Simiduia agarivorans SA1 = DSM 21679: one gene and its partner. The protein of the gene in region 1 binds, or shares a complex with, the protein of each later gene. Links are inferred from orthologs where the notes say so. Each region holds a gene or a part of one and is shown on either strand. Other genes may lie near its edges.

Region 1 (4,947 bases):
AGGCCACCTGGGTGGCTTCGGCTTTTTTCGCAGCGCCGGAGACTTCAATGGTGACAAATTTGGTCGCGCCCTCACCGTCGGCCACAATGGCGCGCGCCAATTGCTCATGCACTTCAATCACTGCTGCACGTAGTTTCTGATAGTAATCACCGGCGGCCTCGGTGATCTCAGGCAATGCAGTCTTGCCGGTGGCAATCAATACACCGGAATCATTGGTGCTGGTATCGCCGTCCACCGTGATCCGGTTGAAGGACAAATCGGTCGCTTCACGCAATAACGCCTGTAACACGGGCTGGCTGACCTTGGCGTTGGTAGCCACATAACCGAGCATTGTTGCCATATTGGGCTTGATCATCCCGGAACCTTTACTGATCCCCGACACCACAATGGTCTCGCCCTCAAACGTAAAGGCAGCCGTCGCGCCTTTTGGGCGGGTGTCGGTGGTCATTATGCCGTGGCCCGCATTTTCCCACTGGTCCTCCGCCAGTGCTGCCACGGCGTCCGGTAGTACCGGCAGAATTTTATCTACCGGCAATGGCTCACCGATGACACCGGTAGAAAAAGGCAGCACGAGGTTTTCATCGCAGTTAAGCAAGCGCGCAACTTCGGCACATACTTTGCGCGCGTTAGCGAGACCGGACGCACCAGTACAGGCATTGGCGTTACCGGTATTGGTGACAAAATAACGCGGGGCACCTTTCGCCAGGCGCTCTTTACACACGGTTACCGGCGCAGCGCAAAACGCATTGGTGGTAAACACACCCGCTACCGTGGCGCCTTCGGCAGCCGCCATCACCACCACATCGCGACGCCCGGGGCGCTTGATGCCGGCACTGGCAACACCGAGGGAAAAACCCGGTACCGGGTGCATCTGTGGAAAGGGGAACTCGCCAACGGCCATGGTGCCTCCTGAAGTCAATTAGCCATAAAGACGCACAGTGTATCCTATGGCGAGGTTATTTTTTGGATCTCACTATGAAAAAACCGCCCGAAGGCGGCTTTTCATGCAAATTTATCAGGCCAGCTTGCCGTGACATTGTTTGAACTTTTTACCTGAGCCACACGGGCAAGGATCGTTGCGTCCCACCTTCATGCCTTCGCGTACGAACGGCTGCGCCGTTTGAGGCTCGGGTTGCTCAGGCGCACCCAGCGCCGACGCCTCCGCGTGTTGCAGCTGCATCTTCTGGCGGGCCAAGGCCTCAGCTCGCTGGCGCTCGATCTCTTCCATCTGCTCGCGGGTAATCGGCTCGACCCGGGCGAGGATCTTGACGACCTCGTGCTTGATGCTGCCCAACATGCGCTGGAACAGCTCAAATGCTTCGCGCTTGTATTCCTGCTTGGGGTTGCGCTGAGCATAACTGCGCAGGCCCACACTCTGGCGCAAATGATCCATGCTGGCCAAATGCTCCTTCCACTGCTGATCCAACACCTGCAACATGATCTGGCGCTCGATATCTTGCATAACCGGGCCAATGCGTTCGGATTTTTCGTCGTACGCTTTCTGGGCCGCGTCGAGTACCCGCTCACGCACCACGGCTTCATGCACGCTCTTGTCCGTGTCCAACCACTCTTGAATCGGCAATTGCAAACCGAACTCTGCTTCCAGCGATTTTTCCAGACCGGGAACGTCCCACTGCTCTTCCATACTCTGGGGCGGCATATAGGTGCTGACAATGTCGTTGACCACATCCGCCCGGATAGCATTGATGGTATCGGTGATGTTTTCCGCATCCAGCAAGCCATCGCGCTGCTGGTACACAATCTGGCGTTGATCGTTGGCAATATCATCGTATTCCAGCAGCTGCTTACGAATATCGAAGTTGCGGCCTTCCACTTTGCGCTGTGCTTTTTCAATCGCATTGGTCACCATGCGGTGCTCAATCGCCTCACCTTTTTCCATTCCCAAGGCTTTCATGAAGTTACGCACACGCTCGGACGCGAAAATACGCATCAGATTATCTTCCAGCGATAAATAGAAGCGCGACATGCCCGGATCACCCTGGCGACCGGCACGACCGCGCAGCTGGTTATCGATACGGCGGGATTCGTGCCGCTCGGTACCAATAATGTGTAAACCACCGGCCTCAAGCACCTGCTCATGGCGCTTTTTCCAGTCTGCTTTGATCTTGTCGATCTGCTCCTGAGTGGGGTTTTCCAACGCCTCAATCTCGGATTCCCACTTACCGCCCAGCACAATATCGGTACCGCGACCCGCCATGTTGGTGGCAATTGTCACGGCACCGGGCCGGCCCGCTTCAGCGATAATTTCTGCTTCGCGTTCGTGGAATTTCGCGTTTAACACCTGGTGTTTGATGCCGGCTTTTTTCAATCGGGCCGACATAATTTCCGATGTTTCGATGGAGGCAGTACCTACCAATACCGGCGCCTGCTTTTCGATACAGGCCTTTACATCCTCGATGATCGCATCGTACTTTTCTTCCACCGTGAGGTAGATCAGATCGTTAAGATCCTGACGCTGAATCGGTTTGTTGGTGGGAATAACCACTACATCCAGACCATAGATCTGGCGGAATTCAAACGCTTCGGTATCGGCAGTACCGGTCATGCCCGCCAGATTATTGTACAGTCGGAAATAATTCTGGAAGGTAATGGAAGCCAGCGTCTGGCTTTCGTTCTGAATGTGCACACCTTCTTTGGCTTCCAACGCCTGATGCAAACCTTCGGACAAGCGACGCCCCGGCATCGTGCGGCCGGTGTGCTCATCAATCAGCATGACCTGGCCGTCCTGCACAATATAATCCACGTTTTTCTGGAACAGGATCTGGGCTTTCAGTGCCGCGTGCACGTGGTGTAACAGCGTCAGGTTTGCAGCGGAGTAGAGGCTGTCTTCGGCCTGTAATAAACCGGCCTCAATCAACAGATCTTCAATCACCTGGTGCCCGTCTTCCGTCAATTCAACTACACGGGATTTTTCATCGTGCTGGTAGTGACCAGGGTCCGTTTCCGTGGGCGCTTTGAGTTTAGGAATAAGGGTATTGATGAGTTTATACAGCTCGGAGCTGTCTTCAGCGGCACCGGAAATAATCAACGGTGTTCGCGCTTCGTCGATCAGAATGGAATCCACCTCATCCACGATCGCAAAATTCAGCCCGCGCTGATACCGGTCTTCTTTCCGCAGCGCCATGTTGTCGCGCAGGTAATCAAAACCGTATTCGTTGTTGGTGCCGTAGGTAATATCGGACTGGTAGGCCGCGCGCTTCTCATCCGGGTCCTGCTGTGATCGAATCACACCCACAGACATGCCCAGCGCGTTGTACAACGGTGACATCCACTCCGCATCGCGCGCCGCCAGATAGTCGTTCACGGTAACAATGTGCACGCCTTTGCCGGAGATGGCATTCAGATAAGTCGCCAAGGTGGCCATCAGGGTTTTACCTTCACCGGTACGCATTTCGGCGATCCGGCCTTCATGCAGGGTAATACCACCGATTAACTGCACATCGAAATGGCGCATCCCCATCACCCGGCGCGAGGCTTCACGACATACCGCAAAGGCTTCTGGCAACAGCTCGTCGAGCGTAGCGCCGTCGTTGAAACGCTTGCGGAACTCCTCGGTCTTAGCAGAGAAATCGGCATCGCCCAGCTTTTCCATTTCTGGCTCGAGGGCATTGATCTGCTTGACCAACTTGCCCATACGTTTCAGTTCGCGATCATTTTTTGTGCCAAAAATGGCCTTCAGCATCTTGCCTAACATGTGAAATCCGGAATTTATAAAGGTTTCCCGCCCACTGGCGGTTAAAAAAGGTGTCAAGTAAACAGAAAGGCGCCTCAGGTTGCAAGGGCCCTAAAAAGGAGAAGGAGGTCAGCGAGCCGCGCGATGGATATAGGCGGCGGGATCCACGGCGCGGCCGTGCTTGTAGACTTCAAAGTGCACATGCGGGCCGGTAGAACGCCCACTGGTACCCATAAGAGCAATAACCTGCCCTTTCTTGACGATATCACCCACTTTGACCTTGAGCTCGGAATTGTGGGCATAGCGGGTTGAAAAGCCGTTGCCATGGTTGATTTCAACCAGATAGCCGTAACCCTGACGCTGGCTGGCCCAGGTCACCACACCGGCGGCTACCGAAATGATGTCTGAACCCATCTTGCCGGCGAAATCCACCCCTGAATGCCAAGCGACACGCCCGGTGAAAGGGTCTGTACGGCGACCAAAACGCGACGACATCCAGCCTTTACTGACCGGTCGACCGGCAAGGAATACATCGTTTTCCAGCTTGCGCTTGGCCAGTAATGTTTCAAGAATTTCCAGCTGCTGCTCACGGTTGGCAATCTGAGCCGTTAACTGATCAATAACGTCTACGAACTCCGGCGCCTGGTAGGCATCGCCCAAGGCGGCAGACTCAGGCCCACCCAATGCGGGCGGCTGGCTGAAATCAAACTCACCGGAATCGAGTTTTGCAATGGAGGTAAGGCGTTCACCCAGTGCGTCCAAGCGCACCAATCGCGCCTGCAGCTCAGCCACGCGTAAAGTAATCGCAGCAAGCTGCTGCTCGGCCTGTTGGCGGGTCAGCTCGATTTTTTCACGCTGGTCGGAAAGGTCATCGCGCCAGGCGCCTGCGGCTTCGGCATTGAACAGGTCGGCGCCTTCGCCTTTAGCCCACTCAAGCCCGGCCATCACGCCAACACCGGCAGGCAGACCCAATAAGCACACAGACACCAACGCGCGCGTCCACCCACCCAGCGTAAAGCTGCGGGTGCTACCATGGCGTTGGCTGACCAGTATGACTTTCATGCGATGGGTTAATACCTGCTCGTAAATGCCTTATTAGTATAGGTTATTCCGCGGCCAACAGGACCCTGAATCGGCCTGATGGAGCGGGTGCACAGACTAGCGGTTGAGCGCGCCCTGCGCTCGAATGGCCGTCACATTCGTAAGAAAAAATAGTACAAAAGTGGGTTATTTTTTCAAACCAACGGCCGAGC
Region 2 (2,977 bases), 1.9 Mb from region 1 along the record:
CGCGGGTGTTAAAAACGTACTGTCTAAGTGCTACGGCTCTACCAACCCGGTAAACGTAGTGCGCGCCACTTTCGACGCCTTGAAAGCCATGGTTTCTCCGGAATCCGTAGCGGCCAAGCGTGGCAAAAGTGTTGAAGACATCACGGGCTAAGGCCTCGACCAACTGAGATATTGGAACGACCATGGCTAAGAAAACTGTCAAAGTGACCCAGGTGAAGAGCTCTATCGGCCGCCTGGAGAATCACAAGGCCTGCCTGAAGGGCCTGGGTCTGCGTCGCATCGGTCACACTGTTGAAGTGGAAGACACCGCTGCCGTTCGCGGAATGATTAACAAAGTGAACTATATGGTTCAGGTAGAGGGAGAGTAAGCAATGCGTCTGAATACTCTGAGTCCCGATCCTAGCCGCGCCAAGTCGCGCAAGCGCGTAGGCCGCGGTATTGGTAGCGGTATTGGTAAGACTGCTGGCCGTGGCCACAAGGGTCTGAAGTCCCGCTCCGGTGGCAGCGTTCGTCCAGGCTTCGAAGGCGGTCAGATGCCTTTGCAGAAGCGCCTGCCGAAGTTCGGTTTTACCTCTCGCATCGGCCGTGTTACTGCCGAAGTGCGTCTGGGCGAGCTGAACAAGGTAGAGGGCGAGCTGATTGATTTGGAAGCGCTGAAGCAAGCTGATATTATCGGCACCAACATCAAGCGCGCCAAGATCATGCTGTCTGGCGAACTGACTAAAGCCGTGACCGTAAAGGGTCTGGCCGTTACCAAGGGTGCCAAGGCTGCGATTGAAGCCGCTGGCGGTAAAGTAGAAGAATAAAGCGAGGTTCCGAATGGCGAGTAATCTGCCATTAGGGAATCAGAAAGGACTGGGCGAGCTTTGGGCTCGCCTTCGTTTTCTGTTTCTGGCGATAGTTGTATACCGGATCGGGACCCATATCCCGGTGCCGGGGCTTGATCCTGAGCGTCTGGCGAGCTTGTTTAACCAAAACCAGGGCACCATTCTGGGTTTGTTCAACATGTTTTCCGGTGGTGCGCTTGAGCGCATGAGTATTCTGGCGCTGGGCATCATGCCCTACATCTCTGCGTCCATCATTATTCAGATGATGACCGCAGTGACGCCGTCGCTCGAGCAGCTGAAGAAAGAAGGTGATGCAGGCCGTCGCAAGATCAGCCAGTACACTCGCTATTTCACAGTAATTCTGGCCACTTTCCAGGGTATTGCTATGGCTGTGGGTTTCTCCGGTCAGGCGTACGGTGGCGAGCCCGGATTCAGCTTCTACTTCATCGCGGTTGTGTCCCTGGTGACCGGCGCCGTGTTCATGATGTGGTTGGGCGAGCAAGTGACAGAGCGGGGTATCGGTAACGGTATTTCCATGCTGATCTTTGCCGGTATTGTGGCAGGCCTGCCCAGTGCCATCGGTCAGTCGTTTGAAAGCGCACGTCAGGGTGATCTGCATATTCTGATGCTGTTGGCCATTGCGTTCCTGGCGGTATTGATTGTGTGGTTTGTGGTTCGTGTTGAGCGTGGTCAGCGCCGCATCACGGTTAACTACGCCAAACGTCAGCAGGGTCGTCATGCGATGCCAGCGCAGTCGTCTCACCTGCCTTTGAAGGTGAACATGGCCGGTGTGATTCCGCCCATTTTTGCCAGCAGCTTGTTGCTGTTCCCAGCGTCTATTTCGAGCTGGTTTGGTCAGGGTGACGGCGCGGGCAGTGAGGTTTTACAGGAAATTGCTCTGGCCATTGGTCCAGGTCAGCCGCTGAATTTCATTTTGTTCGCCGGCATGATTATTTTCTTTACCTTCTTCTACACGGCGTTGATGTTTAACCCGAAAGAAGTTGCTGACAACCTGAAGAAGTCAGGTGCCTACATTCCGGGTATCCGCCCGGGTGAGCAGTCGGCCAAATATATTGACCAGGTGTTGACCCGTTTAACCGTGGTTGGCTCTCTGTACATGGCAGCGGTGTGTTTGTTGCCACAGTTTTTGATCGTATTCACCAATGTGCCTTTCTACTTGGGCGGTACATCGTTGTTGATCGTGGTGGTGGTTATCATGGACTTTATGTCTCAGGTTCAGGCCCACCTTTATTCCCATCAGTATGACTCACTGATGAAGAAGTCTAACTTGAAGAGCTTTGGCCGCTAAGGGTCAGGGTGAATTGAGCGAGGTAGAAAATGAAAGTTCGTGCTTCAGTTAAGAAAGTTTGCCGCAACTGTAAAATGGTTAAGCGCAACGGTGTTCTGCGGGTAATCTGCAGCGTTGAGCCGCGCCACAAGCAGCGTCAGGGTTAATTTTCGCCTGCCGGTACCTTGTCTGGTGCTGGCAAAACCCCGTGAGGCCTGGCCTCAGGGGCTTTGGGGGCGTTGACTGTCGCCCGGGGAGCAATCCTCGGGCTATTGCTTTTTGCTGGTATTTTCGCTATCCTCCCGCGCCTTTTCGTGTGGTAGGTGACGTCTATGCTGTCAGCGCCGCAAATTTGTACTTATCGGAGTAATTTGAATGGCCCGTATTGCTGGAGTAAACATTCCAGATAACAAACATGCGGTTATCTCCTTGACCTATGTGTTTGGCATCGGCCGTACCACTGCCCAGAAAATCCTGGCAGACACCGGCATCGCTGAAACCACCAAGGTGGGTGACCTGTCTGAAGAGCAGCTGGACGTATTGCGTGGCGAAGTCGCCAAGCGCACCGTAGAAGGTGATCTGCGTCGTGAAATCAACATGAACATCAAGCGTTTGATGGATCTGGGTTGTTTCCGCGGTTTGCGTCATCGTCGCAACCTGCCGGTACACGGTCAGCGCACCAAGACTAACGCCCGTACCCGTAAGGGTCCGCGCAAGCCAATTAAGAAGTAATTGGCTTTTCGGTAACCAAAGGTTTAGGAAGAGATTGCTATGGCCAAGCCAAGTAATAAGACTGTTCGCAAGAAGGTCAAAAAGACCGTGGTTGACGGCGTTGCCCACATCCATGCGTCTTTTAACAACA

The links. The genes of interacting proteins can lie anywhere in the genome.
Region 2: the proteins of secA (region 1) and secY are in contact, whole or in part, in a crystal structure (PDB 3DIN), measured with the Thermotoga maritima proteins. The link is inferred for Simiduia agarivorans SA1 = DSM 21679 from one-to-one orthologs. Residues at the interface, in WP_004082002.1 of Thermotoga maritima: Glu261, Ala262, Arg263, Lys300, Ala301, Arg302, Thr303, Ile304, Ile305, Leu323, Tyr324, Asp325, Pro326, Val329, Ser330, Tyr333, Ile336, Lys340, Phe345, Val349, Glu363, Phe364, Tyr374, Ser375, Gly376, Gly377, Glu393, Ile395, Thr482, Ser483; in WP_004081795.1 of Thermotoga maritima: Glu108, Gly109, Glu110, Glu111, Ala236, Glu237, Arg238, Arg239, Ile240, Thr241, Ile242, Gln243, Tyr244, Ala245, Arg246, Arg247, Val248, Thr249, Gly250, Arg251, Arg252, Val253, Tyr254, Gly256, Ala257, Ser258, Thr259, Tyr260, Leu261, Pro262.

The regions. Positions count from the first base shown.
Region 1 is NC_018868.3:3,932,173-3,937,119, reverse strand. Bases 816-4,114 are described here. They hold secA (preprotein translocase subunit SecA), read right to left. Parts: upstream 3,716-4,114; coding sequence 1,016-3,715; downstream 816-1,015. Other genes in these bases: M5M_RS17535 (M23 family metallopeptidase), read right to left, coding at 3,824-4,114; argJ (bifunctional glutamate N-acetyltransferase/amino-acid acetyltransferase ArgJ), read right to left, coding at 816-901. In the rest of the region: more of argJ, read right to left, coding at 1-815; more of M5M_RS17535, read right to left, coding at 4,115-4,756. UniProt on the Escherichia coli protein: Required for protein export, interacts with the SecYEG preprotein conducting channel.
Region 2 is NC_018868.3:2,006,646-2,009,622, reverse strand. It holds secY (preprotein translocase subunit SecY), read left to right. Parts: upstream 1-819; coding sequence 820-2,136; downstream 2,137-2,977. Other genes in the region: rpsK (30S ribosomal protein S11), read left to right, coding at 2,887-2,977; rpsM (30S ribosomal protein S13), read left to right, coding at 2,491-2,847; rpmJ (50S ribosomal protein L36), read left to right, coding at 2,166-2,282; rplO (50S ribosomal protein L15), read left to right, coding at 372-806; rpmD (50S ribosomal protein L30), read left to right, coding at 183-368. UniProt on the Escherichia coli protein: The central subunit of the protein translocation channel SecYEG. Consists of two halves formed by TMs 1-5 and 6-10.